DNA from 2 places in the Pleionea sp. WD8-19 genome. Region 1 is predicted to be linked to the other one. Evidence: predicted binding sites of a transcription regulator. Region 1 holds the regulator's gene; the other holds the start of a gene.
What was found. Region 1 encodes PhoB, which activates phosphate uptake and scavenging genes when phosphate is short. Its sites were predicted from a motif close to TGTCATANNNNTGTCANA; they were not measured.
Positions count from the first base shown of each region.

Region 2: the regulator PhoB is predicted to act here: its motif matches at 9,312-9,329, upstream of ACTUJY_RS01170 (TIGR00153 family protein).

Region 1 is NZ_JBUZOU010000003.1:189,087-205,819, forward strand. It holds gene ACTUJY_RS05135 (carboxypeptidase regulatory-like domain-containing protein) at 1-1,654, shown strand, start outside; gene ACTUJY_RS05140 (TonB-dependent receptor) at 1,764-4,055, shown strand; gene ACTUJY_RS05145 (porin) at 4,122-5,135, opposite strand; gene ACTUJY_RS05150 (ABC transporter permease subunit) at 5,520-7,793, shown strand; gene pstA (phosphate ABC transporter permease PstA) at 7,818-9,446, shown strand; gene pstB (phosphate ABC transporter ATP-binding protein PstB) at 9,546-10,334, shown strand; gene phoU (phosphate signaling complex protein PhoU) at 10,416-11,153, shown strand; gene phoB (phosphate regulon transcriptional regulator PhoB) at 11,241-11,936, shown strand; gene phoR (phosphate regulon sensor histidine kinase PhoR) at 11,976-13,262, shown strand; gene ACTUJY_RS05180 (PstS family phosphate ABC transporter substrate-binding protein) at 13,433-14,398, shown strand; gene ACTUJY_RS05185 (alpha/beta family hydrolase) at 14,537-15,160, opposite strand; gene ACTUJY_RS05190 (hypothetical protein) at 15,350-15,559, shown strand; gene ACTUJY_RS05195 (1-aminocyclopropane-1-carboxylate deaminase/D-cysteine desulfhydrase) at 15,625-16,530, shown strand; gene ACTUJY_RS05200 (ABC transporter ATP-binding protein) at 16,666-16,733, shown strand, end outside.
Region 2 is NZ_JBUZOU010000001.1:278,323-295,055, forward strand. It holds gene ACTUJY_RS01130 (sensor histidine kinase) at 1-271, shown strand, start outside; gene ACTUJY_RS01135 (M48 family metallopeptidase) at 268-2,151, shown strand; gene ACTUJY_RS01140 (TonB-dependent receptor plug domain-containing protein) at 2,438-4,549, shown strand; gene ACTUJY_RS01145 (cupin domain-containing protein) at 4,559-4,954, shown strand; gene ACTUJY_RS01150 (hypothetical protein) at 4,961-5,278, opposite strand; gene ACTUJY_RS01155 (DUF2789 domain-containing protein) at 5,502-5,735, shown strand; gene ACTUJY_RS01160 (aspartate kinase) at 6,127-7,506, opposite strand; gene ACTUJY_RS01165 (CYTH and CHAD domain-containing protein) at 7,673-9,193, opposite strand; gene ACTUJY_RS01170 (TIGR00153 family protein) at 9,416-10,090, shown strand; gene ACTUJY_RS01175 (inorganic phosphate transporter) at 10,135-11,412, shown strand; gene ACTUJY_RS01180 (TIGR04211 family SH3 domain-containing protein) at 11,652-12,248, shown strand; gene ACTUJY_RS01185 (TonB-dependent receptor plug domain-containing protein) at 12,370-14,409, shown strand; gene ACTUJY_RS01190 (DUF1289 domain-containing protein) at 14,424-14,660, shown strand; gene ACTUJY_RS01195 (response regulator) at 14,677-15,324, opposite strand; gene ACTUJY_RS01200 (sensor histidine kinase) at 15,340-16,461, opposite strand; gene ACTUJY_RS01205 (DUF2306 domain-containing protein) at 16,643-16,733, shown strand, end outside.

The DNA of each region.
Region 1 (16,733 bases):
CCGAACAGACGGTGCTATTTCGAGTGATGGTGATTCCATTTATGTCGCCAACGCTCGGGGTAAAGTTGTTCGTATTTTCAGTACCGATGGTGAAGCGCTTCTTTCGACTCTTCAAACAAATTTAGGCACTGCAACATTGAACGGGGTGATTCGTGACAATGAAGGGAATTTATTGTCGGGTGTTACCGTAAAATTACGAAACAAAGCTTATGCTGCCCAAACGACTGATGTTAATGGTGCGTTTTCATTTACCGTTCCAGCTGGACTCTATCATGTAGTCGCAACACTCCCTAACTTTAATGATTTTAATACGCAAGTAACCGCTCTTGATGGGCAAAGTACTGACTTGAATATTTCGTTAACGTCATTATTGCCGGGCTTCTTGGCACCTGGACTTGAAGCAGAAGTGATCGCAACGAAAGCGGTTGACAGTATCGAAGGCTCTTCCGATGTAACCTTTGATAACGACGGCCATTTGTACTCTTTAAATCACTCAAATGGCACGATTACTAAAACTGTTCTCGATACGGATACTCGGGACGTTATTGAAACTTTTGTTGCGGTTAGGGACGGTGGTTTGGACAACGCTTGGTTTGTTGCGGTGGGGGATGACTTCAATATTTATTCGTCGTCGAGTAACTCCGGATTACTTCGACTACCTCCCGTGACGAGTATCGAAGAAGCGTTTGTGTTAACTGTCGATGCTGATGATGAAAGTATCGTAAGAGACCAAAACGGTGTGGATCGAATGGTTTCTTATGTAACAGACATTGATGGTGCAGCAGTCCTTAGTAATGGTGATGTGATGTTTAGCTCTGGGAGTGGAGGGTCAATTATTCCAGGCTTTCCAGAAGGCACGATTGACACGATCATACGTTACTTACCTTCGAGTGGTAGCCAGTCGATATTCAGTCGTGGATTGGACGCTTCGGATCAAAAAATAGTGGATAACCCAGATGTGGTTAAAGCAGACGAGCAAGATCGCGTTTTAGTGACCAATCGAAATGCTAACGCGGTTCGACTTAATGCTAATGGTGTCGCGGAGCTCATTTGGCCAGGTGATCCTGATTTGGCTGCAAGCTTGGGTTACCCTCATGGTTTAAGTAGCTACACCTGTATTTCGTCGGATTTACAAGGTGGGTTATATTTAAAAGGTGTGGATGACCAAGGGGTTCCGGTTTTATGGATGATTGATCCCGCCGATCCAAAAAATACGTTGATCGTCGCTCGAGAACTGTCACCGTCTTCCGGATTTGGTGGCTTTGAGTTTGATCCACAAGATCAAGGTCGCAGCGTTGTGTTAAGTGAGTGGGATTTTGTTTTGAGAATTAAGGCGACGGATGGTCGCTCCATTGCTGAAAATTTAGTGAGTCCACCACCTGGTGCTCAACCGACAATCAATAATGCAGCGAGTGTTTCGGCAAATGAGCACGCCAAAGCCAGAATGATAACACCCGTACCATTTAAAGCGCCTGAAACGATTCGAGTTGATCCTGAAAAAGTAAAATTACCCAAACTCTGGTTTTGGGAGTCGAGTGCCAATACTGGTTCCGATAGTGCAGTCAAAGGCAATAGCGGCGGTAGTTTTCAGATTTGGTTGTTACTGTATTTCGTTATATTACTGGCTATTTTTAAACGAATTTTTCGCGAATAGAAGTAATTACTGCTATACCTTTAATAACCAAATAAAAGCCTTACTCGGAATGCCAGAGTAAGGCTTTTTAAATTTGACTGCTCTAATTATCTCTAAATGAGGAGGGATTATGTCGAGTACATTTACATTAAAAAAAATGACCAAGGCTTGTGTATTCGTATTAGCTCCACTTTCACTGCATGTTGCCGCCAGTTCCGAAGATATTGATGTTGGAAATATCTCACTGGAAGACTTGTTGAATATCGAAGTAACGTCTGCTTCTAAAATTGCGACAAAAACATCGAAAGCGCCCGCCGTTATTACTGCTTATAAGCAAAAACAACTCGATGATTATGGGTTTAATGTTATTAACGATTTACTCTATACTTTACCCGGGTTTGGCCCAAGTCAGGATTATGATCGACCCACTGTAGGCACTCGTGGAAATTTCGACAGCTGGAGTAATAACCATATTTTACATTTAGTTGACGGAATACCCGTTAACGATAATTTATATGGGTCTGCTTACACTTGGCTGGTCCCTATTTTTTTCAGTAAAACCATGGAGGTTATTAGAGGACCAGGATCGGCACTTTATGGATCTAACGCTACCAATGGTGTCGTGCAAATGAACACCTATAAAGGAGCCGATCTTGGCAATCGGTTTTACAGTAAAGTCACAATATTACCGGGAACAAATGGTACACGACGTATGGAAGCCATGACAGGAGCACAAAGTGGCGATTTGGATTTCATCATGGCGTATTCATACCATCAAACGGATGGAAATCAATACTATTCTTTTGACGGTTCAGGTCGACTCTCGGGTGAAACTTTTAGTGATGGAACGCCAAAAGCAGCACAATTTTTAACTCGAGATAACAGAGATGATTCCTACTTTTGGTCCAAGTTATCCGTTGGAGACGAATGGCAGTTTCAATATCACCGACAAGAGTGGGATTTTGATACCTATTTTGGATGGCTTTTCTGGATACCGGATTTTGACGAAGAAATGAATGAGTCGCGTGATATTTTGTCTGCGAAGTTCAGCGCTCAGATCAATGACAGTTTATCTCACGAATACGTTATCCGGTACCAACGACACGATATCACGTGGAATCAACGTTATTATCCAGACGGTGCATTCGATGATTATTATCCATCAGGCATGTGGGAATATCTGGATACTGACGCGTCGGATATTTTTGTTCGAGCGCAGCTCACTTATGTGTTTGACGATGAGTCTGGAGCCACCTTTTTAGCGGGTTTTGAAGGCGACCGATTTTCCTACGTTGGTGACGATGAACACTTCAGTAATATCAATGTCGACTCTGCGTTTTTTGAACCATTCCCTGGTGATATGAATACAGAGTTAGGACCGTGGTTAGACTATATAAAAGATGAGCCCATTTTAAATACTGCCATTTACGCTCAGCTAACAACCGGAAACTGGCTTGGCGATATTGAACTGACCGCTGGTGTGCGTTGGGATAAATTGGATGTGAATTATAAAGAAGTTTATACCCCTGAGCAGCCGAAAAGAAATAAGAGTTTATCGAAGGTAAGCCCTAGAATTGCGGGTGTGTGGTCTGCGAATGAGAACCTGGTTTTTAAGGCGATGTGGGGTAAAGCTTTTCGTGCGCCAACGCCGACTGAAATGGCAGGTGCTCACACTTTTTCATTGGCCTCCAATATTGCTGAGTTGGATCCTGAGTTGATTACAACCACAGAATTTCAATTGGATTGGACGATGGACGCAAACCATGTTCTAAGAAGCAACCTCTTTTTAACGGAGTTTGAAAATCAAATTGCGTATTCAACGGTGAATCAAAACCTGAGTACTAATATTTATTCAACTGAGAATTTAGGATACGAGTTTGAATTTATCGGTAATTATGGCGAGTGGAATTGGTTCGCGAATATTTCATATGTCACGAGACAGGATGAAAAAGTGTTGGCGTTTGATGAGAATAATAACCCAGAGTTTTCACAACATGCGGATGATATTAAATGGGAACCCGGGTTAAAAATAAATTTTGGCGCAGCTTTTCTTTGGGATAAGTTAAGCATGTCGTTTAATGCGCATTATCATGGCGAAGTCGAACGACGTGATTCCGACAATGAGCTGTTATCGGGAGATTGCGACTTTGATGGGAACATTGATCCGGATCCTAATTCCTTGCCTTTAGCTGTGTGCGTACCGACAGACTTTAATTTGGTTACTCATCGTGGCAATAAAGTTGATAGTTGGTTGACGATTAATGGAAAAGCGAGTTACGCATTGACCGATTCGGCACATGCCACTTTGGAAGTAAGAAATCTTTTTGATGAAGATGGTGTTTTAGCGAAAACAGGGCCATTTCCATTCGATTATCGTATTCCAGGGCGTCAAGTGATGGCTTATGTGGAGTTTAAATTGTAGATATTATTTAAAGCTGAAAAAAGGGCAGCTTTGGCTGCCCTTTTTTTATCATGAACTAACGTTGGATTAAAACTTTTGCTCAATTCCAACGCCTACCCATGAGTAGTCGTTTTTCGCTTTGTCGTCGCTTGAGGTGTAAAAAGTAAAGATTTTGGTTTTCTTACCCAGTTTCACATCCCAGCCAATCGAAGTCATTTCTTTGTCGACTGATTTTTCATCACTTTCACCGGTTTGGAATTTAAAAGTATGATCGCCACTTTTGTAAGCGATACTCACGAGTATACCTTCTTCATCGATCGTACCATTGTCGTGCTCATTGAATATTGCACCGAACGTCCAGCCGCCCAACTTGTATTGCGTCGTTAAGCGCGTCGTCTTAGTTTGATCACCGTCAACGTCAGAGTCTTGGGCCAGTGCAACGAATAAGTTATCCGAAGCGTACTCAAGTGAGAACGATGTTGCGTCGGTAATTTCGTTATTGTATTTAATCGCGACATCTGGAGTATTTGGATCGTTATCATGATCGGTATCGATGAGTTGAGTTTCTTCTGGGCTACCTTTTCCTTTGGAAGACATTGCCAATTTCACTTTTAATCCACCAGCAAATTTAGGTGATGTGTACTGAAAAATATTATCGGACCGATTTTCACCTACGAAGATGTTTTTAATATCGCCTTCTAAATCGTTAAATAAGTCGACTTTACCTTGAGCTTTTTTCAGAGGTGTATCGAATCGCCCTGCGATTAACTCACCAAAACCACCCGCTAGACCAACAAATTGATTACGTGATTTAATGTGATTGTCTTTTGTATCTTTCTCATCAACGGGGTCGACTTCCCATTCCAGTTGATAAATACCTTTTAGCGAATCGGACAGTTTGGCTTTACCTTTAATTCCGAAACGTGAAGCATTACTTTTAAGCTCCATACCATCTAAGTCGGCATCGTCTGTTTGTTGAAAGGTGACATTCAACTTCCCGTAAACATCAACGGACACATCATCATCCGCCAATACACTGCCTGTGAACCCGTAGGTTGCTATTGTCACTGCTACTGCAGCTACTTTTTTATTAAAGTTCATGCAAATACTCCCAGTTATGTAAAACTCAAAATCAGATGGCCGCTATCATAGAAGGTTATTGTGACAATTGTATTGCAATTGTAATGATATCAATGTTTTGGATATCTATGACTCGGGAGGTCGTGATTATAATAGAGAAAAAATGGAGATGCCTTAATTTAACAACGCAAAAAGTAATATTTCATGAATATTTCAGCCCTATGACAGAAGATTCACACAATTATTACCCAAAGCATCGATAGGCCCAGAAGGCTTTCAATAACTTGTGTAAAATCAGTAGGTTGGGTAATTTTTTGAATGGGCTGGAAACGTATGACGGTTTGTCATATAACTGTCATGTTCCACTTTTACAATATCCGCCATATTTCTCAAAGCAAGCAGCTCATGAACGATATTAGTAACGACTACGATGCGGTCAAAAATCGAGTACGCGAATTGCTCGATAATCAGACTGAGAGTGGACACCATACTTTTAGAAAAATCAAAGACTTAACTGCCAAGTACGGCATCGCATTCGGTGGTGTTTCCGTTATTGTTGCGGTTGTGATGATCTTCTTTTATTTGTTGTATGTCGTTTTTCCCATTTTTAAAAGTGCCGAAATTCTTCCCGAAACCTCGTACGTTTACTCGGTTGAGGACAGCCTTATCTGGGGAATGGAAGAGTACGGCGAAATCGGTTTTAAACTTGAAGAGTCGGGTAAATTATCCTTCTTCGATGCGACTACCGGTAAAACGGTTGATCAAAATCAGCTTCAATTGAATGAAGGCGAAAGGGTTACGCAGGCCAATTTTGCCAATCGAGAAGAAAACTTGTTGGCACTTGGGCTCTCTTCGGGGCGAGTGCTGTTGGCTAAAATGGTCTTTCGAATCAGCTACCCTGATGACAAGCGAAAAATTACGCCCGATGTTGAATACCCCTATGGTGAAGATGGCATCGAACTATTTAATGCACCAATAGCTGCCTTGTCTGTGGCTAAAGGTGAAGAATTTTTAAGCGTCGTTGCCGCTGATCAGGAGCAGGAAATTCGATTTGTTCGTTTTCTTTTTGAGCAGTCATTTCTCGATGATGAACTAACTCTTGATGAAGTCGCTAATCAATCCATAAATAGTGATATTAGCATCGACTATTTATTACACGATCAAGCGGGTCAATGGTTGTATGTCATCAACTCAGCAGGGGAAATGCAAAGTTATTGGTACGAAGATGAGGAGCTGCACACGAATGAGCGTTTGTCGTTGGTTCCGACTCAGACGAAGATAACGGAAGTCAAGTTTTTACTTGGTGGGATGTCATTAATTTTCGGTGATGACAAAGGGAATATTTCGCAATGGTTTCCCGTGCGCGATGAAAAGAATACGTATCGTTTAACTCATATTCGAAGCTTCGAGTTCAGCGATGCGGCAGTTAAAACGATTGTTCCAGAAATTCGTCGCAAAGGATTCTTGGCACTGGATAAGAAAAACCAGATTGGTGTTTTTTATGCAACATCTCATCGAAGACTATTGTTGGAATCGTTAGACGGCATAAAAGAATCGTCTCAAATGGTAATTAATCCACGTTCAAGCCGAATTGTCATTACTAATGGAAACGATCTTTCAACATGGCAATTAGATAACGAACATCCGGATTTGTCTTGGTCAGCACTTTGGAGCAAGGTATGGTATGAGAGTTATCCGGAACCTCAATATACTTGGCAATCTTCAGCATCGAATACCGACTTTGAAGCCAAGTTCTCATTGATTCCTTTAAGCTTTGGTACCTTAAAAGCGGCATTTTACGCCATGTTATTTGCGATGCCCTTAGCCATTTGTGGTGCTATTTTTACCGCGTATTTTATGGCGCCAAAAATGCGCACCATGGTAAAGCCTGCGGTGGAAATTATGGAGGCATTACCGACCGTAATTCTGGGGTTTCTTGCGGGGCTCTGGCTTGCTCCTGCGATGGAGGAAAACCTTCCCGGTGTATTTTTAATTCTTATTTTATTGCCACTGTTTATTATTGGTTTCGGTGCATTTTGGCACTTCTTACCTTCAAGCTTAAAGCAACACATTCCTGATGGTTGGCAAGCTGCCTTATTGATTCCTGTTATTGTATTAGTTGCTTGGGCTTGTTTGGCGTTCAGCTATCCGGTCGAAAAAGCATTGTTTGATGGTGATATGCGTGTCTGGCTTGAATCGTTGGGCATTAATTATGACCAACGAAATTCACTTGTGGTTGGTATTGCTATGGGATTTGCGGTGATTCCAACCATATTTTCAATTGCTGAAGATGCGATTTTCAGCGTACCGAAGCATTTGACCAGTGGTTCGTTAGCGTTGGGTGCAAGTCCATGGCAAACGCTGGTTCGAGTGGTGCTTCCTACGGCGAGTCCCGGTATTTTTTCTGCCGTGATGATAGGTTTAGGTCGTGCCGTTGGTGAAACGATGATCGTGCTGATGGCCACCGGTAATACACCCATTATGGAAGCCAATATTTTTGAAGGTATGCGCACTTTATCCGCCAATATTGCCGTAGAAATGCCGGAGTCTGAAGTAGGGTCATCGCATTATCGAGTGCTCTTCCTTGCAGGATTTGTGCTTTTTGTTTTTACCTTTGTGTTTAATACACTGGCAGAAAATATTCGTCATCGATTACGTAGAAAATACGGCTCGTTGTAACCCATAGATTGTTAGGCTGAATAAATGAAAGAGAAATTTTTTAAATCGGGTGAACATTGGGTCTGGTTTAATGCTGGTGCCATTGCTATCGCTCTGGTTATGGTATTGAGCTTATTGCTGTTAATTGCTGTGCGCGGCTTGAGTCATTTTTGGCCCGCGGATGTTACGGTGTATGAAACGAAGCAATCCGATGGCGGTACTCTTTTGTCGATGGGCGAACTCTACGATGAAGAATTACCCAAAGGCAAAGATCCGAAAGAGTATAAACAATTACTGTTAAAAGTTGGCAATCGTGATATCTATGGATTGGATTTTCGTTGGATCAAAATAAAAAACTTACTCTCTGAAACGCGTCGAGACGACGTAATGGTTTTGGAACGTCGAGAATGGGGTAACTTTTATGGATTTATTGAAAGTGTCCGCTTTGACAATAAAGACTTTGACAACGATGACAATGAGCAACTTCAAAACGCACTGTTTTTGGCGATCGAGCGAGCGAATAAAATTCACGATGAAGTTAAAGAGCTGGAAAAAGACGATATCGGATCTATTAACTACGAGCTGGAACAACTCCGTTTGGAGCGCCGCCGTTTACAACTTAACCGTGAGGATTCGCCAGAAGCATTGGCAGAAATTGAGGCACAGGAAAAGCAACTTAAAGCTGACTTTGAAGTGTTGCAAGCAAAAATGTTCGCTTTATACGAACAAGCCAATCGCGACACAATAAGCGCTCGGACCATCGATGGTAAACAGGTGAGTATTCGTGCGGCTAATATTGTGATGGCGTTTCAACCCAATTTGATGGGGTGGTTTGATAAAGTTGGGCATTACTTCAGTAAAGTAGGCGAGTTTATATTTGACGAGCCGCGAGAAGCTAACACTGAAGGCGGTGTCTTTCCCGCAATATTTGGTACCGTAATGATGGTAATACTGATGTCGATTATGGTCACACCTTTTGGTGTTGTTGCTGCGGTTTATTTGCATGAATACGCCAAACAAGGGTTTTTAACGCGCTTGATCCGAATTGCTGTCAATAATCTGGCTGGTGTTCCTTCCATCGTTTACGGTGTATTTGGGCTTGGCTTTTTTGTGTATTTTTTGGGTGGTAGTATCGACGAGCTGTTTTATCCCGAAGCGAAGCCGGCACCAACGTTCGGAACCTCTGGGTTGATGTGGGCTTCAATCACTTTAGCATTATTGACTTTACCCGTTGTTATTGTTTCAACGGAAGAAGGTTTATCGCGAATTCCTAAATCAATCCGTGAAGGCAGCTTGGCTCTTGGTGCAACAAAAATTGAAACGCTGTGGCGAACTGTTTTACCAATGGCGAGTCCGGCAATGATGACCGGTCTAATATTGGCGATTGCTCGCGCAGCGGGTGAGGTTGCACCGCTAATGCTGGTAGGGGTTGTGAAACTAGCGCCAACTTTACCACTCGATGCTAATGCGCCCTTTATTCATTTAGAGCGTAAATTCATGCACCTCGGCTTTCATATATATGACGTTGGCTTTCAGAGTCCCAACGTAGAGGCGGCGCGGCCACTGGTTTACGCAACCGCACTTTTATTGGTATTGGTAATCATTTTGCTCAACATTACCGCTATAAAAATCCGTAACCGACTGCGTGAAAAATACAAGTCGCTAGAACATTAAATGACGGATTGACGATTGAATATGAGCAAGCGTGAAGATTTTCAAATAGGTGAACCTATGACTGCAGAACTGAAACTCGATTTGAACAAAGACGATACGATGGATGGTGTTAATTTAAATGCGCTGAAAGGCGAAAAAATTGCACTGGAAGTAGACCAGCTAAATTTGTATTACGGTGAAAAACAAGCGCTTTACGATATTAACTTGCAGATTCCGGAAAAGAAGGTCACGGCATTTATCGGTCCCAGTGGTTGCGGTAAATCGACTTTATTACGCTGTTTTAACCGTATGAACGATCTGGTCGATATTGCGCGTACCGAAGGTGCCATTCGATTAAACGACAAAAACATTTACGGTCATGATGTCAATGTTGCGGATTTAAGACGCAATGTTGGTATGGTGTTTCAAAAACCCAACCCGTTTCCCAAGTCCATTTATGAAAATGTGGCCTATGGTTTGCGTTTACAAGGGATCAACAAACGCAGCGTTCTGGATGAAGTGGTTGAGTGGGCGCTTAAAGGTGCAGCACTATGGGATGAGGTGAAAGACCGTCTTGATGACAATGCATTAGGTATGTCTGGTGGTCAACAACAGCGACTGGTAATTGCTCGCGCCATTGCTGTACAACCGGAAGTTTTGCTTTTGGATGAGCCTGCTTCGGCATTGGATCCCATCTCGACTTTAAAAATTGAAGAATTGATCCACGATTTGAAAGACCAATACACCATTGTCATCGTTACACATAACATGCAACAAGCGGCACGTGTTTCCGATTATACCGCTTTTATGTACATGGGAGACTTGGTCGAATTTGATAAAACCGATGTGATTTTTACTAACCCTCGTAAAAAGAAAACCGAAGATTATATTACCGGGCGGTATGGTTAAATTAAGACGACATAGTATTGAAGAGAGATAGTTATCACGCTCTCCAGACAAACGAGTGAAACTAATAGCGAGTAATTCAAAATGATGGATAAAAGCCAATTTACGCAACACATATCTCGACAGTTTAATGAAGAGCTGGAAAACGTCCGCCAGCGTGTTTTGACCATGGGCGGAATGGTTGAAGAGCAAATTGAGCTGGCGATGGAAGCTTTATCTACACTGGATTCAGAGTTATCGAAAGAGATCATTGAACGTGATCAAAAAGTGAATGCTTATGAAGTGAGCATTGATGAGGAATGCACTCGTATTTTAGCGAAGCGTCAACCGGCAGCAGGTGACTTGCGTTTGGTGGTCGCCATTATTAAAACGATTACCGATCTAGAGCGTGTAGGTGATGAGGCAGAGAAAATTGCTCGAATGGCGAAGCATATTGCATTGTCGATGGAAGACTCTATTCCGTCTAAAAAGCAGTTTGGCTCGGTAATTCATTTAGGCAACCATGTAAAAACCATGTTGCATGAAGCGCTGGATGCGTTTGCTCGCCTAGACACTCAAGCCGCTTTAAGTGTTGCGCAAAAGGAGAAAACGGCCGACGAAGAATACAATGCGATAACTCGTCAATTGATCACTTATATGATGGAAGATCCAAGAAGCATTTCTTCTGCACTGGATGTGATGTGGTCGGCGCGTGCATTAGAACGAATAGGCGATCACGCACGAAATATTTGTGAGTACGTCATTTATTTGGTGGAAGGTAAAGACGTGCGTCACGTCAGTTTAGAAGAAATGGAAGAGTTAGCAAAAGGGCGCGAAGAGTAATTTTAAGAATCGTGTTTTCTGACATTTTATACGAAGTTAGAACATGTTGAAGTAATATTCGAAACACTTTATAGAATAGGTTAGGTTATGAGTGCAACCATTATGGTCGTTGAAGACGAACGCGACATACGTGAAATGTTGGTGTTTTCGTTGGAGCAGGCGGGCTATTCTACGTTACAAGCGGGGACTGCCGAAAAAGCGTTATCGTTGTTACAGGAAGAAACCATTCCTGATCTGTTACTGGTCGACTGGATGTTGCCAGGTGCTTCCGGAATCGAGATGACTCGAAAAGTGAAAAAGAGTACTTTATTTAAGGAAGTTCCCGTGATCATGCTCACAGCTCGTGGTGAAGAAGACGACCGTATTAAAGGACTGGATGCTGGTGCGGATGACTATGTGATCAAGCCGTTTTCTCCACGAGAGTTAATGGCTCGAATCAGAGCGGTTTTACGTCGAACTGAACCCAGTGTCGCTTCTGAAAAAGTGATTGAATCGGGACGTCTTCGCCTCGATACCGCAAGTCACCGAGTCACTGTTGATGGTCAGTCGGTGAAAATGGGACCCACCGAATACAAATTACTGTTGTTTTTTTTGGAGCATCAAGAGCGTGTGTTTACGCGAAGTCAATTGCTCGATTCGGTGTGGGGGCATCAAGTGATTGTTGAAGAGCGAACCGTTGATGTTCATATACGTCGCTTACGAAAAGCTTTGGCTCCATTTGGAATTGAAAATTACATACAAACCGTACGTGGAGCGGGCTATCGCTTTTCTCATCGTGGTTAGTCGCGTCGTGCGAGTCGGTAGGTTCGAAAAGAGTTGATTATGCGAAGTTTCCGCTATTGGGGTGTGGAAATCTGGTTTGTTTCGCTTACCGCAGCGGTTGGTATAGTCATAGGTTTGTTTACCGGCTATACCGGCGAAATTTTATTTGCCATTACCGCGTTGTATCTGGGGTGGCATTTAAGACAAATTTATCGACTGAAACACTGGCTTACGTCTTCGCGCAATTTGTACCCTCCGGAATCGGAAGGGATTTGGAGCGATATCTTTCATAGCATTTACTTGCTGCAAAAACGCAATCGTAAATCGCGTAAACGTTTGGCCAATATTTTAAGTGAGTTTCGAGCTTCAACCGCTGCACTGCCCGACGGTGCAGTTGTACTAGGCGAGTTTGGTGAAATCGTCTGGTTTAACAAGTCAGCGGAGGCACTATTAGGGTTTAATTCAAAACAAGATGTGGGACAAAGGATCACCAACCTGCTGCGTAACCCCAAGTTTGTCAATTATCTGGAACAACAAGACTATGTGTTGCCGGTCGAAATTACCTCACCAGTCGACGATGATACCAAACTGTCGCTAAGACTCACCGCTTACAATCGAAATCAACGGCTTTTAATGATTCGCAACGTTACCCGGTTATATCAACTGGAAAAAATGCGTCAAGATTTTGTGGCGAATGTTTCTCATGAGTTACGCACGCCATTAACGGTGGTTAATGGTTATGTTGAGATTTTTAGCGACTCTAAAGAGCAGTTACCCAGTTTTTTTCATCGGCCTATCGATCAAATGGGGCAGCAAGTGATGCGTATGCGCTCATTGGTGGATGATTTGTTGACGTTATCTAAGTTGGAATCGGGAGATGAGCCGATACGACAAAGTGCAGTAAAGCCTCACTTAATACTAAAACATATTTGCGAAGAAGCGCGAGCATTAAGCGATGGAAAACACAATATTCAATTCACATGTGAAACGGAATACTCTGTAAAAGGGAACGAGAAAGAATTGCATAGCGCTTTCTCTAATCTTATTTTTAATGCGGTACGTTACACGCCGGTAGGCGGCGATATTGTTGTGGCATGGGAAACGGATAACAAAGGCTTGAAAATGTCGGTGAGCGATACGGGGCCAGGGATTGATCCGATACATTTACCACGGCTTACCGAACGCTTTTATCGCGTAGATGATGGTCGTGATCGAGAAGTTGGTGGCACCGGGCTTGGTCTGGCCATTGTAAAACACATTCTTGAACGCCATGGTTCGCGCTTACAGGTTGAAAGTGAAGTTGGCAAAGGAAGTTGCTTTTATTGCTATTTCCATGCTGTCAATTGATCGGCTAAAAGCGGCCATTTTTGATATTGCAGTGAATCCAGTACGGCTTGTAACGAGCTGATTTGGTTTTAAAAATAGAATTGCATGATGTGTCATAAAAAGGAAACATTTGGTGCCTATCATGCTTGCATCCTGATTCGGGGGATAAAAGACATTTTTGGGAGAGTATCATGAAATTGCTAAAAAACGTTGCAATTGCGGCCAGTATGGCGGCTGCTTTAGCCAATTCTCACGTAATTGCCGAGTCCAAAGTTGACCCTAAATTACCTGAGTATACAAAAACCAGCGGTATTTCAGGCAACTTGTCGTCAGTAGGTTCCGACACATTGGCTAACCTGATGACCTTTTGGGCTGAAGAATACAAGCGTATGTACCCAAACGTGAATATTCAAATTCAGGCTGCTGGCTCATCTACTGCGCCTCCAGCATTGACTCAAGGCACATCGAATTTCGGACCGATGAGTCGCAAAATGAAGAGCAAAGAGACCGCTGCTTTCGAAAAAAAACACGGATACAAGCCTTTGGCTATTCCTGTTGCGATTGATGCTTTGGCTGTTTACGTAAATAAAGACAATCCCATTCAAGGTTTAACCATTGCTCAGGTCGATGCGATTTTTTCATCCACTCGTAAATGCCGCTCTGATGCAGATATTTCCAAGTGGGACCAGTTAGGGATTAATGGTTTGGGCGACATTCAATTATACGGTCGTAACTCGGTTTCTGGTACTTACGGTTATTTTAAAAAGAAAGCACTTTGTAAAGGTGATTATAAAAACAGTGTCAATGAGCAACCGGGCTCTGCTGCTGTGGTTCAAGCCATTAGCCAGTCTAAAAATGGTATCGGTTATTCAGGTATCGGTTACAAAACTTCAGGCGTCCGTTTAGTTCCGCTGGCGAAAAAAGAAGGGGATGCTTTTGTTGAAGCAACTTCAGAAAATGCTTTGAACGGTAAATTTCCTTTAAGCCGCTACCTTTATGTTTATGTAAATAAAAACCCGAACAAACCGTTATCGCCGCTAGAGCGCGAGTTCGTAAAAATGGTTCTTTCCAAGTCCGGTCAAGAAATCGTTGTTAAAGACGGTTATATTCCGCTACCTGCAAGCAAAGTTGAAGAGTTGTTAGAACTGATTAAGTAATATCGGAAATTTGATTCGCGAGGCGAAAGGCTCACCCACGGGTGAGCCTTTTTTAATTATAAATCCGGAAGGAATTCTTAAATTAACGAAAACGGACCTTGAAGCATTAATGGGTAAAAAATAATAGATAAACACGCTCTAATCGTTCGGTAACGTTGAAAAGATTTTCTCGCTGATTGATTGAGCGGCGTAAGTGATATTTTCGATTTGAGTCACGCCACTGGCTTTTCTTGGCTTAAAGCTGTGATCACCATCTTTTACCCAACGGATATCAACCGATGAAGGCAGCGGGTAAGATGCGACCTCCTGCCGACTGCCAAATGTGTCTCTTTCGCCTTGTAAAATCAAGCAGGGTTTGACCATGTCCTTAAAGTGTTCCGTTCTGAGTTTGTCGGGTTTTCCTGGTGGATGAAAAGGATACCCTAGTACAAAAGTACCGATAACCTTTGGGTGCAGATGTAACATAGTGGCTACTCTTCCACCCATAGACTTGCCGCCAATCCAAAGGTTTTTGCACTCCAATTGTTCAATGTTTTCGCTAAAACATTGCAAAAGTTTGGGCATCCTATCGGGGGGACGCCGTTTGCCATCTTGAGTACTCAATGCCATATAAGGGAAATTAAACCGTACAACTTGTACATCATCGTGCTCTAGTAATTGCTTGATCTGTCGCATAAATTCAGAGTCTGCATCGGCACCAGCACCGTGAGCCATCAAAATTGTGACTTTTTTACATCGACATACTTTATCTAAAAAGGCCATAATCGCCGCCGTTTTTATCACATGGTGAAATATTAATCAAAATCTTACCCGGTTATCCGTATTATTTTGCCGAATATCGTGGATAATTTTGGAAATTCTCAAAGGTAAGACTAAAATGCAAGTATCTTGACTGAATATGGATGTTTTTTGTTCAAGGTGCGACTTTTCTCACAAGAGGTTACTAAGACAATGAGTGATACACCAGCTGCGTATTTTGCAGAATCGAATGGTGATCGTTACTACATTGGACCGGAACGTCGGATTGATCGACGTCGAACCAATAACAATCGCCGACTGGAAAACTTACTCAGTAACTTCGGGCTGGACCGACGTGTGAGAGTGGATCGACGTAAACGTGATACTTCTTGGTTAATCATGGCCGATGTCGCTAACCTGTAGCGGCATTGATTCCTATTTGCTCTTCTAATCTTTCTAACGCAACTTTCTAAATTCTATCGCTTGTCGTGAGCAATTTAAATGCGCTTAATTTTTGCTTTCCTTCGCCCTTGCAGCCTCTTGACTCTCCCGATTGGGCGTCGTCAGTAGCGCTTTGGATTAAACGAGATGATCTAATTCACCCGCAAATATCCGGAAATAAAGCGCGAAAACTCCTATATTGGAGCAACGAATGGTTGAATACGCCTCCCTCCAGAGTTGTATCAATGGGGGGAAATCGTTCTAACTTCCTACATGCGCTCAGTTATTTGTGCCATAAGCTCAAAATTCCCTCCATCTTTTTTATTCGAGGCCATAGACCTGACTCGTTTGCTGCTACGTTGTTCGATATTCAAGGTTGGCGAACAGAGCTCCGATTTATTGACAAGTTGACCTTTCGGCTGTTGCGGGAACAACCTAATTTAGCATTACAGCAAGTAATGGATCCGGACGCCTTTTGGTTACCAGAAGGAGGCAGCGATAGGTTTGGATTGCGCGGTGTGATGGATTCGGTGGATGAGCTTGAATTTGAACCGGACAGCATATTGGTTCCAGTAGGCACAGGTTGTACCGCGTTAGGAATTGCTGCCGGTGTGTTACGCAGAGGCTGGCGCTGTCCAGTGATAGGGGTCGTTGTATTGAAAGGAGCTCGTTCATTAGAAACCAGCTTACGCCACTTATCTGAAGTTTCATCGATTGAGTGGCCTGAGAATCTAAAATTGGTGCATGATTATTGTGGTCGGGGCTTTGGCAAAATCGATAACACCATGAAAATGGAACAACACCAACTGGAGCAATTTTGGTCGCTGCCACTGGAACCGGTTTATACCCTTAAAATGTGCATGGCTTTAAAAGGACTTGTCAATGCTACCGGAACGACGCTTGGTGAGCGAGTGCTGCTTTGGCATACCGGTGGCCTGCAGGGAAACCGTTGAAAATCTGGAAAAATTTCACAAATTTACCTCTTGAAAAATCAAAATTAATCCTAATAATTTCAGCTTTCCTTTTGGCTAGTGGGTTCGATAAGCTGCTGGCCTTCCAGTGACATATTAAAAGTCGGGAGAAATAAAATGATTAAGGTAACGGGACTCACTCGCTACTTCGACGACTTTTGTGCGGTCGAAAATTTGTCTTTCGA
Region 2 (16,733 bases), on a different contig from region 1:
AACCGATGCCATTGAAGTACACTGCAAAATCAGCACCGAGGCTTTTGAAATCCAGGTAAAAGATCGCGGCAAAGGCATGAATGATAACAACCTAACTAACGCACTACTTCCTTTTTATTCCACCAAAACTGGCGGCAGTGGTCTTGGTTTGCCTTTGTGTCGTGAAATTGTCGAGGCTCACGGTGGTAAAATGCTGATTGCAAACCGCAAGCAAGGTGGATTAAAAGTCACTTTGTTATTCCCACAGAATAGTTCTAAGCTCTCATCATGAATTTTTTCGAACACCAACAGCAAGCCCGTACACACACCAAGCGACTTATTCTGTTTTTCTCGCTAGCGGTGCTTGCCATAGCCTTATTAATAAACCTAGCAGTGTACTTCGGCTTGTGCGCCAGTAATATTTATTGCACAGCCTTTGGGCTTTACTGGCAACAACCCATTGCTTGGAGCGTTACGGCAATCACTTTGCTGGTAATTATCATGACCAGCCTGGTCCGTTGGGCACAGTTAAAACGAGGTGGGGGCTTTAAAGCCGTGCTTATGGTCGGTGCCAAACCCGTAGATCTGCACAGTAAGGATCAAAAGGAACGCCAGCTCATCAATATTGTCGAAGAAATGTCGATTGCCGCCGGCATTCCCATGCCGCGTATTTTTATTATGGAAGAAGAATCGGCGATTAACGCCTTTGTTGCCGGTACTGAGCCCCACAATACCTGTTTGGTCGTAACACGTGGTAGCCTGGAAAAGCTGAATCGACAGGAAATGCAAGGTGTTATTGGTCACGAATACAGCCATATTTTTAACGGCGATATGCGACTCAATATTTATTTGATTGGTATTCTTGCAGGAATTTTAGTGATAGGCCAACTCGGTGAGTTTTTAATGCGAGGTGGGGGCAGTAGTTCGAGTCGAAAAAAAGGTGGCGCGCAGCTGGCCTTGCTGGGTTTAGCCATTATGTTGGTCGGTTATCTGGGGTTATTTTTTGGTCGTTTGATCAAAGCAGCAATATCCAGACAAAGGGAGTTTCTCGCCGATGCTTCAGCCGTACAATACACGCGCGATAAAACGGGTATTGCCAATGCGCTTTACAAAATTAAAGTTGATACCATGCATTCATTTCTTAGCAATAAATCAGCAGAAGAATTGAGTCATATGTGCTTTGAACGATCCCATCGTATTCATTTGTTTAACAATATGCTGGCAACTCATCCACCGATTGATCAGCGCATTGAACAAATCGATCCGCGATTTATTCCTCCGAAAGTTTCAACACATCGGCAGTCATCGGATAACCACGAGACTGAGAAACAAAGCTCGAGCTCTCAGGAGACATTTACACAAGCGGCAATATTAGCCAGTAGCTTAAGTGCTCAAGTAGGACAGGTTAACCTGTCACAAATCGATAACACTCAATGGCAACTCAGTTTATTGCCCGACTCGCTGAAGCAGGTGGCACGCGATACGCATCCCAATTATCAATGTGAACACTTGATTTATACGTTAATGGTGCTTTACAACACATTGCCTCGAGCTGAAATAATGCAACAATCGAGCGCTTGGTTGAGTGAAAACAACTTGCAAGCTATTGCTCACTTATTACCGGATTTGGCTCCACTTTCCACGGAGCAACGCTTTTTATTACTCGATTTGGCATTACCCAGAATTAAAAATTACTCCCAGAAAGACAAGTCGACGATCAAAAGTCACTGTAAAAAACTGGTGGATTGCGACAAGCAAGTTTCATTACAAGAGTATTTAATATTTTCTTTGCTGCTATTGTCCACCTCGGACGATAAACCCTTACCACCCACAATTACCCGATATAGCGATGTACTTCCAGAAATTGAAACTCTGCTTGCGGCCTTTATTTCACAAGGCAGTCATAGCGAAGAAAAACAACTACGGCTATTAACCGATTTGATGCAAACTTTTTCTGCCGAACCTCACGACCTATCCTTTCCAACATTTAACGCCAATCATTTTCATCGCGCGTTAACCCGACTGGCGCGGCTCAGTCCGTTATTAAAACAACCATTAATCGATACACTGGCGCAAGCAATGGCTTCAGACAATCGCTTACAAGAAAACGAATTTATGTTGATACGAGCGGTATGCGAATATCTAGACTGCCCAATACCAAAATTATTGTAATGTTGTAAATTCACATACTGATTGATCCTGGTGGTTCTACTCACAACGTCAGTCCTGCATTCTGTGAAAATCACTTCGCTCTCAAGCTACGCCAGGTGTTATGGTTTGCCAAGTTGCTATTCGTAAATTTGACGACAATATCGATGATCTGACACCCGCCCACAAGCCATTACCTGTTAAAGAAGCCTTTTTAATACCCTAATTCCAAGCTCCTTCTTATAGATAGCCAAGCTATACTTAAGCAGAGCTATAATTATCACTTAACGCTATTTGGGAGACTGGGTTAATGACAATTGGGGCAAAAAACGCAGTGAGTCTCGCGACGTTATTATTTGCGTTAATTCCCCCTTTGTCTGCCAGCGAATACCAAGATCTGGATAGACTCTCCATTGACGAGTTGTTAAATCTCAAAATCACGGTTGCTTCGAAAAAAGAAGAATCTGTTTCTCAAGCCCCTTCTGTGGTCACGTCAGTTAACCTTGAGCAGCTTAAAGCCATTGGCATCGCAACTTTAGATGATGCTTTATCTTTCATTCCTGGCGTAATGATACAGAAAAGTCATCCTGGTCAAACGCAGGTTATGATCCGTGGTTTGTTTGAAACTTTTAACCAAAAAGTGCTCTTTCTTCTCGACGGTGCACCTTATTGGATGTCTTCGCATGCCGACATTCCACTTTTTGGAATGCCTTTGGAGCAAATTGAGCGCATTGAAGTAATTCGAGGTCCCGGCTCCGTACTCTACGGTACGAACGCCTCAGCCGGCGTTATCAATATTGTTTTGAAAAAAGACAACGATGAATCGGCCTACACCATAATGGCAGGTAGTTTTGGCACCTTTAACTACAGCGCGAGTTTGCAACAACAAACCGAGTGGGGACACTTTTATTTTGGCGGTTCGGCACAGCGACAACACAAGGGTTATCGCGTTGAATGGCCACAAACCTTATTGCTGGGCAATCGCGCAACGAGTTACCGAGAAGTCGGACGCGATGGGCAAGGCAACCCCCAGTTTGAGCCATTTCCTGACTCAGGTGTTCAGTATCAAAAAGAGCAGTTTTTTACTTTAAATGGCGGGTTTCAATACCACACCATCCATACTAATTTTCATTATTTTCAAAGCGAAGAACATGGACTTGGTGGATTACCCGTGATTTTCGAACGCGCGATCTATGACAAAGAAGGCTATTTACTCGATCTCCATTATAAGGACCATAAAGATAACTTAGATTGGGATATTTACTACCGAGACAACGTGTTCTTTCTCGACTTCACCATCGAAAATTTTCTCAGTGAGGAAAATACCGAAACCGTACAATTACCCAATGGTGACTCGGTCGAAGTATTGCGAACATTTACAGGCAAACAATCCTACATCAACCCTTATCGAGACAACTATCGACGAACATTAGGAGCAATGTTAACCTGGACACTCGATGATCGACTCAGCTTACTGAGTGGACTCGAGTATGAAAAGCGAAGCGCCGGTCTTTATTACAGTACCGACTTGGAAGGAAACCCCTACTTTTTACAATCAAGTCCGACAAAAATTGACGAGCAATCGATCATTTCTCAACTTGAATGGCAAGACGAAACGTTAAGGTTAATTGTAGGTGCTCGTTACATCGATAATGAAAAAGCAGGATACCGGCTGGCCCCTCGTATGGGACTCGTATACCAATTATCCGAGGCGGGTTCTTTTAAGCTTCTTTATTCGGTTGGTTTTAATTCACCAACGATTTCTCAAACCGAATTAAATATTAATAACTTTATTTTTGGAAACCCTAACTTAAAAGCGGAAGAAATCAAAACACTGGACTTGGCTTACAGTTACTCAAAAAACTCACAATTATTGACGGCCAATTTATATGTACTTGAAACCGATAAGTTGATTGCAAGAGGTCCAAACCCACAAGGCAATGGCATTCTCTTACAAAACTTTCCTGGCTTTAAACGACAAGGAATCGAATTAGACTATCAAAATCGGTGGCAGCAAGTATCCATTAACAGCAATTTCACTTACAACCGACAAGGAAATCGTACTTTGGAAAAGGATCCTACCGCAAATTTAATCCCGAGATACACATTCAATTTTGGCGTACTTTGGCACTTGCCCAATAATCATTCATTTGGCATTTCGACACGTTACTGGAGTGAGCGAGGTGGCGATCAACTCCCTCAAAACCAGCAAGACTCACGTTACAAAGTGGATGAGCAAACCATTGTAAACATCGCGTACTTACATCGTTTTTCGAAACATTCTGAATTTCATATAAGAGTTAAAAACCTGTTTGATAAGCAAGTATTTACACCCGATCACAGTTCAGGAGGAAGAATTCCGATGGTCCCATGGGGACCCGAACGAGGTGTTTTTCTCGAGTTTAAACGCACCATAAAATAGGACACTTAAATGAATAATCAATTCGCCAATATCGCGAAAGAATTTATTGTCTTAAATGCGAAAAAAGAAGCCTTACCCATCGCGCTTTCTCCAACAATTTACCAGGATCTCGACCAGGATTTTGATGGATTCAAAAACTGCGAGCTTATTTCATGTTACGAGTTCAACAGTGACTGGCCCAGTTGGGAAAGGCACCCCGCCGGCGATGAAGTTATTATTTTGTTATCAGGCGAAACAACCGTCCTACTCGAACAGAATGACAAACAACATTCTATTCACTTATCTCAACCTGGTGACTATGCGATTGTTCCCAAGGGTGTTTGGCATACAGCGAAAACAACAAAATATAGTAAAATACTATTTATCACTCCGGGAGAGGGAACTGAAAATCGCTTGATCGACTAGTTCCCATTAGGGGTGAATGATCTCTAATATTTTTCGAGTGCTTTCATGCAGCTTTATTAAGGTAGAGTCGACTCTAATGGTTAAGTGTCCATCACGTCCTAAAGGAACAACCACTTGTCCTTGAACATAAATATCATCATCCAAACGTTCACCAACTTTTAACTTTTTTTGCCAACCTGGAGGCAACTCACCACCACGTTCCAGTTTTTTCTGTAACCCAGGTGGCAGTCCCTTATCTTTTTTATTTTTCTTATTATTATCACCTGCAGCCAAACCTCCTGAAAAAATAAGACTGAGCAGTAAAAGAGAGTTCATCATTTTCATAACGTATCACCTTCGTAATGTTTAACCATAAAAACGCCTTAAATAGCACCTTAACGCAATATCACTTATCGAAACAGGAATTCGTTCAAGTTTTACATTGCTTATATAATTACATGCTATTAAAAATTAGTTTCTTTATCCTCAAAAAGAATATTATCCTCAAAAGGATTCTTCTATACTTAAAGCATTCTTCGTTACACAACAAATACTTAGGTGATACCTTATGGAACAACCTTTTCACCCCATGAAAGAACTGTTTACTCAATTGGGATTGCCCGAAGATAAAAATGCAATTGAAAGTTTTTTACGATCGCATCGACTGCAAGACAACGAAACTTTGTCCGGTGCTAATTTTTGGAACGACGCTCAAAAAGCGTTTTTAAAAGAAGCAATAGAACAAGATTCCGATTGGTGTGAAATCGTTGACCAACTGGATGCGAGACTACGGGAAGATTAATCTGGAAAGAGATAAAATCAAAATAGGGCATCCATACCCTCAAGTTTAATCCCATAAAGAGCTTCCATACGAAACGCCCGTTTCGGCTTCTCCTTAAGCACTTTCTTGCTTCCAATTAACAGTGCGTTCACCAATTTCCTTGCTTTAGTTGAATTGTATTTTTACGGCGATTGACTCTAAAACCCATCCCGATACAAGAAAAGCAGGCCCCCAAATTAAACCTTCGACAATATCAATGCTCAATTATCAAATACAAGATTTGAAACTTCCATAGAGCATCGTTTGCCTTCGTTCAGGTACTACTTTATCGCTTATAAAAGTCACTTTTATGAACGCATTGTCATGCTTTTATTACAAAAAAGAGGAGTGTATAAGAGTTGACTGCGGGAATTTATTCAATAAACGCTAACCAGGAATCACCAAACTTTTCCTTTTGTGGGTGCTGTTCGATCACATGGTAGTGCAACCGCCGACACAACTCATCCACATCCGATTGGTGACACACAAAGGTGCATGCCGAAATCGATTCGGCAAAAGATTCCAATGCTATTGACTCTTGTTTAATCCAATTAAGAAGTGATGATTGCCAGTCACCACTGTATTCATTTCCTATTAAGGTGATCGAGGCGAGGTGTTCGACAATATTGAGTTCAAAGTTGTTTAATTGCAGCTGCAGTTGTTCAGTATCGGGTTGTTCTTGATCACTGTTCACATAACGAAACAGCCATTGTTGTTCACTTTCTGCGTGTAAGTCAAAACCCAATTGAGCAAACTGTTGTAAACAGTCATTCGCATTCCCAGAAAGTAAACGCACTCGAATTAACCCCGATTCGCTCGCCATCGCCATACACCCACTAATATTAGCGACTTGTTGTGAAATGCATGAGCCTTGATGTTTCGGTAAACTAGTGGACCTCACGTAAATGGGGATCTGTTTTTTGGCAACAGGCTCTAGTGCACGTGGGTGTAACACCTTAGCACCAGATTGCGCTAATTGCTGTGCTTGATGGTAACTTAATTGCGGTAATTGCACGGCTTGAGGAATAAGGCGCGGATTAAAACTGAAAACCCCTGGTACGTCAGTCCAAATTTCTACGCGCTTTGCATCCAACAAAGCACCAAAATACGCTGCAGAAGTGTCTGATCCTTCTCGGCCCAATAACACTGTATCGCCATTTTTATCACCCGCAATAAAACCTTGAGCAACCAGTGCTGGCGCACTGTGTTCTAATTGTTTTTTTATCGTTTCACCTTGTGTGTAATCACAACAATTACTGGTGTAATGATGCCAAGTGTCACTCATTAAACGGTCGTTCGCTCGCAATAACGTACGCGAATCCAACCAATCACAATCGATATCTTGTTGCTTTAAATAATGAAAACCTATCGTTGACGATAGTAATTCCCCTACAGACACAACCTGAGCATGCCGTAGCGGACTGATGCATTGCTCATAATGTATTGCTTCACAGGTATCGGAAAGCTGCTGAAACCACGGCTGCAATTCTTGTTGCAAATTCAAACCTAACTGGGACGCAAAACCAAGATGATGCTCTTTCAAATGTTCGATGGCCACTTGGTAAACACCCGCCACCGCTTGATGAAGTAACGCTTCCAACAAATTAGAAACATTCTTTAACGCAGACAACACTAAAAATGGTCGTTCATTTTGTTGTAAATGAAACTTCAATTGATTTCGAATGGTTTGCCAATGCTTAGCTTCTGCAACGCTGCTACCACCAAACTTTAATACGACCCAATTTGTTGACATGATAGATACAAATATTCCGGTTGTTTCTCTTCGCTAGCTCAGAGTGTATTGTTTTTAGCGATTTAATGGAGGTTCAATGTGTTTCGCTGCCACCGAAGTAACACGATGACAATCGTTGTATAATTTAACGCGCATCAATAAAAGAACATGAAATGTAACGATTCACTTACCTTAACCAATAAGGCTTTGCTTTAAACATGGCTTTACGAGTTTGCTCCATCGCCTCCATCACAGACTCCATACGATTGTCTAACCAGCGAGACAACTCTTTTTCGGTTTTTATTTCGTACTGTTGAAAAATATTAGCAACATACAAATTGAATACGATCTCACGTGTACCGGCTAATAAATCCAACCAAGGTTGTCGATATTTTTGTCTTTTTTTTGAATCAAACAAGCCACCAAAAATCAGACCCAAATCGAGAGCCCGCCTTAATCGTGAAATATGGGCAATATAACCTTCAGCATCCAATTGTATTTTGGGTCCCAGTTCTCGTTTCAACTCTCGTAAAGTATGTTCCAATTGCGCCGATGCAAATTCGATAATCGGCCCCTGCAATCGCTCCAGTTCATTTTCCTTTATAAACGAACGCCACTGTTTAAAGAACAACCATTCCGAGATACCTAGCATCACTAAGTTGTAACGCGGAGATGCCAGTACCTTTTTAAATTGTTCAACAGCTCGACTTAACGCTTCCTGATTTTTATCGATGGCTAACTGTAGCTGTTCTTCTGTCGCCAGTTCTTCATTGAGCATTTGTTGTAAATGCTGACGATCCCGAGCCACGGTGACAATTTTATCCATAAACTCCGACATCCACTCCCAGTTCGCTCGAAGATCTGCTGTGGCATGTCGAGGGATCAAACTGCCGAACACTTGATACACATGTTGAACAAATAAAAGCGCACGATACATTTGCATAATGGCATCAGGTGCCAGTGAAGAGTCTAAAAACTGTTCATAGTATTGCCAATGCTTCAGCCCAGAATAACATATGACTTCGAACGCTTTTTCTGCTTCGGTTCCTTGAGCAAGCTCTATGGTACTCATACGTCGGTGAGTCACCGGCAACGAAGAACATAAAGCATAACCGCGTCGTGCTTTACTGGCATTACTGATGGCAAAACCGTGCTCCAAAATCAGGAAGCGGCTGAGATTAAACAGGTGTTTGGCATCACCGGCAATGAGTTCGAGTTCCACTTCGGATATCGGGCTTGAGTCGTCCTCGTAATAAATGTTTCCGATATCCAGTGCCAGCTCGACTTCGGTACCATCGTCAAAATGCAGCCGCGTTTTATGTCGCGTAAAATTAGTGGTGAATATCGGCTCCAACTCACCACCTTCAGCGACTGCTTCTTCCAGTAAAATTTTCAGGTAGGGATCGTCAACTTTTTCAATATCGATTTTAAACTCGGTTAACTCGGCTTCCGACTCGTTACGTTCGTGCAGTCCACCTACAGCGGTACCGGATGATTTAACCGTTTGAATCAACTTTTGATCGTCGACACGAATACGCAGACCAATTTTCAGTTCCCGTAATTTGAAGTCGGCCGTATCGAAGTAGGTGTTCTTAAGTTCGCTGGATTGCCAGGGATCAACGGCAGATACGTCATCAAAGCCAATATCGATCAGTGACTTCACTTTTTGTTGTTCTGCGATTAGCTTTATTTCAATTTCGTTAGCCATCCAGCAGTCTATTCGTTGGATTTGCGGAAAAAAGTCAGTTTACCCAGCTAAATTTAGACTGTCACCTATAATTTTGACAGCCACAGTGTTTAAAACGGGAAGGTCGCTGTCTGAAAAATGTGTCACTTTTATGACACTTATTGGACACAGTGGACAAGTGATAGTCAGCTCTCTACAATCGCCACCTTCATTATTTCGTAACCGACATGTAACGAGAATGCCATGAATCTAATCAGCAACCTGTTTGCCGCTTCTCCGTTCCGCCCGATGCAGGACCACATCGACAAGGTTCATCAATGCGTTTCGGAACTGAAACCTTTCCTAGAAGCCATCTATGCCAAAAATTGGGATACCGTTGATGCGCTACAACAAAAAATCAGCCAACTGGAAAATGAAGCCGACGATCTGAAAAAAGAAATTCGCCTGAAACTACCCGAAGGTATATTCCTACCCGTTGCGCGTACCGATCTGTTGGGGCTGGTTTCGGCGCAAGATAAACTGGCAAATAAGGCCAAAGACATCGCGGGTCTCATGACCGGACGTCACATGGAAATCCCGGAAGGGTTGCAAGCCAGCTTTATGGCCTACTTACAACGGTGTATTGATGCCTCCGAGCAAGCTCACAAAGCCATTCATGAACTCGACGAACTGGTAGAGACCGGATTTCGGGGTCGCGAAGCTCAATTGGTTGAGCAAATGATCTCCAAGCTCGATGAAATCGAAAACGACACCGACACGTTGCAACGCCAATTGCGCCGCGAGTTGTTTGCCGTAGAGTCCGAGTTGCCTGCCGTGAACGTGATTTTCCTCTATAAAATCATCGACTGGATTGGCGATTTGGGCGATCGCGCCGAACGCGTTGGTTCCGAGCTCGAGCTGATGCTCGCCCGAAAATAACAACAAACCTATTCAACATTTCGAAATATTAAGCAGGTAATACAATGGAATTTTTCTCCGACTACGGCACATTATTACTCATATTCGCCGCAATCGTTGGCTTTTTTATGGCCTGGGGTATTGGCGCGAACGATGTCGCAAACGCCATGGGAACTTCGGTTGGTTCAAAAGCCTTAACCATTAAACAAGCCATCTTTATTGCTGCCATTTTTGAATTTGCTGGTGCTTACCTGGCAGGTGGTGAAGTGACTTCCACCATTCGTAAAGGCATTATCAGTTCAGAGCCTTTTGTCGCTCAACCCGAGCTCCTGGTGCTGGGAATGATCTCTGCCTTGCTTGCCGCGGGTACCTGGTTGGCGATTGCTTCAGCGCGGGGATGGCCAGTGTCGACGACTCACTCTATTGTTGGCGCGATCATCGGCTTTGCTGTGGTTGGTGTAGGAATGGATGCCGTAAGCTGGGGCAAAGTAGGTGGTATCGTGGGCAGTTGGATCGTCACACCAGCCATCTCAGGTATCATTGCTTATCTTATCTTTATGAGTGCTCAAAAACTGATTTTCGATACCGAACACCCCGTTGCGAACGCAAAAAAATACGTTCCCATTTATATGGCTCTGGCCGGGTTTGTGTTGGCTTTGGTCACCATTAAAAAAGGTCTGAAACACATTGTTAAATCGGGCACTTTAGAGATTTCCAGTGGCGAAGCTTACCTTTATGCCGGCTTGATTGGTGTTGGTGTTGCCTTGGTTGGCGCCTTCTTTATCAATCGCGTAAAAATCGATCCCAATGCTGACAAAGAAATGCATTTCACCAACGTGGAAAAAATATTTGCAATCTTAATGGTGGTAACCGCCTGCTGTATGGCTTTTGCACACGGCTCTAATGATGTGGCGAACGCGATTGGCCCATTAGCTGCGGTTGCCAGCGTCGTTTCCAACGAAGGTACATTTACGGCTAAAGCGACTCTCGCCTGGTGGATATTGCCGTTAGGCGGTATTGGTATTGTTGCTGGCCTAGCACTGTTTGGTAGCCGTGTGATGGCCACCATTGGTAAAGGTATTACTCATTTAACGCCCAGTCGCGGTTTCGCAGCTGAATTAGCAGCCGCAACAACAGTCGTTATCGCGTCTGGTACCGGACTGCCTATTTCCACAACTCAAACGTTGGTCGGAGCGGTACTGGGTGTGGGTATGGCTCGTGGTATCGCCGCGCTTAACCTGGGTGTGGTACGAACCATTGTGGTGAGTTGGGTGGTCACGTTACCGGTAGGTGCTTTCCTATCGGTCATCTTCTTCTTCATCTTGAAGGGCATTTTTCTGTAAAACGTTAAAGTAGAATGTGGTGAAGCAAAGCGTAACCCATCAGAAAGCATAAATAAGAAATGTTCTAGCCGAAGCGATCCCGGGAGATGCTACATCTCCCGGCACCAAAATTTCTCATCCTTCAATTTTTGACTCGCCGCTCAAAACTCGCAATTCGAAACTTATTTTATTTTTCTTACCCTATTCAGCGCCAAACGATTGCCTTACAATGCGGCAACAACGCATAAAGGGGGCACTTTGTGAAACTTAAACACATTTGCGCACTAATAGGACTGATCGCCATCTGCCATTCGGCGGTCGCAGAAAAAACCGCTTACGTCACCGACAACTTAAGTACAGCCGTTCGCAGTGGCGCGACCAATGAATATCGAATCATCTATTACCTTCCTGCAGGATCGGCTATCACCGTTCTGGATGAAGAACCGCAAGAGGGTTATATCAAGGTGAGAGACGACCGCGGCCGAGAAGGTTGGACCCTGGAGCGGTTTATTGTCGATACCAAAGGTGCACGCATTCGACTGGCCGAGACACAGCAAAAACTTGCCGATGCACTTCAACAAATAGAGCAACTGAAAACACAACACGCTGAACAATTAAAAACGATTAATGCCAAACTGACTTCAGCCAATGAGATTGTTGAAAAGAGCAAAACTTTTCAGGAACAAATCAGTGAGCTGCAAACGCGCAATACAACGCTCGAACAACAAAATCGACGCATGGCCGATCGCTTTCAGCAGGAAGTTTTTTTTGCAGGAGCGATTGTGGTTGTTGCTGGAGCATTGATTGGAGTACTAATTGGCCGCTTTTCTCGTAAAAAGCGTACAGGCTGGAACTAGTACATTTTCGCGTTGATAATTCAAATCCATTTGAGGGCTTAAGCACTCTGCATTAAGCCCTCGTTTCTTGCTGTTACTCTCGATATAATCACGGCAATGTTGCAGCTTTTGGTCATTAATCGTGAAAGGACTTTCGCCCCAACTATTCATTGCATTGGTATTAAATGCGCAACTTGTCTTCGCAGAAAATACTCCCCAGAAAAAGTCCTCAATCCATGAAGAAGTCATAGTTGTTGAAGGCAAACGTCGAGCCGATACCACCGAACCCACCGAAGACACCAAACTATTACTAAAAACGCCAGGCGCCATGGGTGATCCGTTACAAGCCGTGTTTACTTTACCAGGCGTGGTTTATTCTGGCGGTGACGGTGGTAGCGAACCCGCAGTTCGAGGGTCCTCACCAAACGAAAACACCTATCTGATCGACTTTTTTCCGGCGGGATATGTTTTCCACCTATTCGGCGACAGCGTATTCAATGAGAATATTTTGCAAGACTTCAAACTTTACCCATCCGCCTTCCGTGCGGAATACGGTGACGCAACCGGCGGTATTTTTGACATTGTCTTAAGAGAACCTCGCCAACAACCAATTACCACCACACTCGATTACAGTTTTATCCGCACGGGTGCTTTTTTAGAAGGAGAAACCGTTGAAGACCAATCCTTTTATTTGTCTTATCGCCACTCGCTGATTCACTTGTATATCGATGAAGACGAAGAAGAAGGGTTAAGCATTTACAATCCTCCCAAGTCCGACGATTATCAAGCCAAATATTTTATTGAACTCAATCATTACAATACGCTAACGCTTTCATTGAATGGAGCGAGCGATAATGCCGCATTAAACGTAACCGACGATGCACCGGCAGCCATCAGTGATCCCGATCTGGTGGGTGATCTTTCCTATTCAGAAACGTTCGATAATCAGGGCCTCACTTGGGATCGTTACTTAGAGAACGGTGCCCATATTCGCGCAGCGATCGGTGCTTATAATCACGATGTGCGCTGGCATTTTGGTGATGGACAATTTTTAAATTTCGATACCGAAACCTACTTTCTTAAGACTCGATTCCAATCGCAAATTCATCAACACCATCGTCTCATTGTCGGAGGACAATACGCCAAATACGACTATGGTTATGCCTTCGATTTTCGACCGGAAATTTGTACCGATCACGACCCCGATTGTCGTGATAACCGACAAGAACGCATTCAGGATCAAAGCGTATTACGGAACTATAACCAACATGTGTATCTTGAAGATCGTTGGCAAATTGATGACGCCTGGATCGTTACTCTCGGAAAACATCATAACTATAACGATTACACCGGCGAACGCTTCTGGCAACCCAGATTGAAAATCGAATGGTTACCAAACAACAACCTTGTGATTTCTTTGCAAGGTGGCAAGTACAATCAGTTTCCAGACCTCGATAAAATGTTACGCGCCATTGGAAACCCCGGGTTAAAATCACCGCAAGCCACACACCTTCAATTCGGTATTGAACATCAGCTTAACAACGGCTGGAGTTGGGTAAGTCAAATTTATCACAAAAATATGAAGCGATTACCATTGTCACTCGGTGCCGATGAGCCCGATGCGGCATTGTTTTACACCAATGAAATGAGTGGTCAGGCATATGGAATAGAACTGTTAATTCGCAAAGATCGCACCGAAGATTGGTACGGCTGGTTTTCCGCCAGTTGGTCACACACCGAACGTAAAAACGAACGCACCGGCGAAGTAAAAGACTATTATCTGGAAACACCACTTATAGCTAACGGCGTGCTGCAATACCAACTGAATGATCGTTGGCGTATCGGTGGTCGATTATCCATCCGCAGCGGGCAACGATACACACCCATCATCGGTATTCGAGAAAATCCCGATTATCCAGACAGTTACATTCCGCAATACGGTGATTTAAATTCAAATACATTGCCCTATTACGCGCGGCTTGATCTACGCGCGGAGTTTGAATTTGTACTTTGGGGTGCCGATGCGGTATTAATGTTTGATATACTCAACGCGTTGAACCGCGATAATGTTTCCGGTTATTTTTACGAAGCGACTGATGACGATACGCCAACCCACTTTACGATTAAAGAAGACACGGGCATTTCGTTTTTTCCTTCTGTTGGACTTAAAATCACCTTTTAATTACTGCAACGCTTATGAACAAAGTACGCACTCCCTGCCGTTCAACCTGCAAACTGAATACGCAAGATATTTGTGTTGGCTGCTATCGACACATGCGTGAAATTGCGGGCTGGAATAAACTTAATGACGTTGAAAAGCAGACTATCGTTGATGATTTATCATTGCGTCGTCAAGCGCAACCCTATAACCAACAAAATTTAGAACAGTTGCGCCCTATTACCAGTGTCGAGTACCGAAAATTCCGTCCATAGGCCAGTAACTCATCGTTCAACTCAAAATTCCCTTTTCAATGGCTAACAATACGGCGCGAGTGCGATCTCGAACCCCTAACTTCGCAAGTAAATTCGACACATGATTTTTCACAGTGCCTTCTGACTTATGCAGTACATCGGCAATTTCCTTATTAGAATATCCGCTGGCCATTAATCGTAAAATTTCAATTTCTTTTGGTGTTAAAGGTTCCACTATTTCTGAGGCAGAAAACTCAGAAACCAGTGAATTTTTTCGATTCAATAAATTTTCGGTAATTGCCGGCTGAAAGAAAGTCTCACCTAGATGAAGTTTTTCTATGGCGTCAATTAAGGTTTCCAATGATACATCTTTCAGCAAAAAACCTTTCGCGCCACTCTGTATCGACTCGAGTATCCGCTGGTGATCGTCAAAAGTCGTTAATATTAAAACAGGAGTCGAAATATTCAATAAACGCAACGCCTTGAGTGTTTCAATGCCATTCAATTTTGGCATGGATAAATCAAGCAAAATCACATCTGCATTACACGTCTTTACCGTTTCGAGCAATTCACTACCGTTGGCACATTCCGCAACAACGGCAACCTGCTCACTCAAACTTAAAAGACTTTTAATGCCATCTCGAATGAGTTTTTGATCATCGACCAGAATAACGTTTATGCTCATCAAAAAGCACTCAAATTAAATCGGAAGCACAATGTCATAGTTTAATGCCTCATCTTTTAAGGACAACTCAATATTACCACGCAAGGCTTCAACCCGCTCCTCCATTCCTCGAATGCCATTTCCCTTTGTCCAGTTGCTTTTCACTTTACCGTCATCATAAATATGGGCTTTTACCTGATCGCTATTTTTCTCAATGGTGATCCAGAGATTTTCAGCATGACCGTGGCGCAACGAATTGGTAATGGCTTCCTGAATACATCGAAATAACGTTTGCGCGGTCTGTATATTTTCAATCGACAACGAATCGTCCATATTTAAATGCACACGAAGTCGCGGTACGTTGCTAATTAGAAGTTTTAATGCATTTTCAAAATCGATGGATTCATTTTCTCGTAAAGTATCTACCGCATCGCGCACATCATTTAACAGCAACTTTGCAATCGAGTGACACTCTTCGACCTGCTTATTTGCTTCACCACTTGTAAGCCGAGCCGCAACCTGAAGTTTAATAGTCAACGCCGTAAGATGATGTCCTAATAAATCATGTAAGTCACGAGCAATTCGAGTACGTTCTGTTTGTCGCGATACCTGCGTCAGCAAATGTTGCGTGGCTTCCAGTTGACTATTTTTCGATAGCAACTCTGCAGCCGTTTCAATTTCTCGTTTGTTGGAAGCCGCAAGTAATAAGGCAAACATATGAAAAGTACCGTACAACAGTGCTTCAATAATCATCCACTGGTCGCGTAACAAGCTGTACATCGAAAACCAACCAATAACCACACAAAAAGCCAACAAAGCCGCACGAGTCATCGACATAAAATAAGCGACTACGGCAGCCCATATAATGGTAAGAATCGACAAGTAATCATACGTCAATAAATAGCCAATACCAAAAGCAATCAGTAACATGCCTACAACACATAACCTGCGACCATATTCCGGAATTTGAAAGACCGACGGGTCCCGCGTCGCGATAACAAAGCACAGTCCGTACCCCAAAAATAATCCAATAACGACAAGCAGTGTAAAGTTGCGAGGCGTTAGAAATATCGTAACCAGAAAGACAATTGCCCAGGTTCCCAGTGCAGCAGCATCAGCGACATCCGTAGATTTTAGGAACTTTTTTAATATCGACATCTTACCAACCGATTGATTTTCGACAAATATGTGCCATGACAAATCAAATTATGACAAACCTTCAGCAGAGGGCCAATAGGTCAAAAGTCATGATTTCTAAAGGTGACTACTGACACGCGAATCGATCACTCAATCCTTATAAGCTGCTAATTCATTCGTGAAGTTATAGAGAGTGTTATCTATGTTAGTCATCCATCAATCCGCACTGTATCTTCATATATTTCTCGGCGCGATTGCACTCATCGTGTTTTGGTTACCCATTTTAGCGCCGA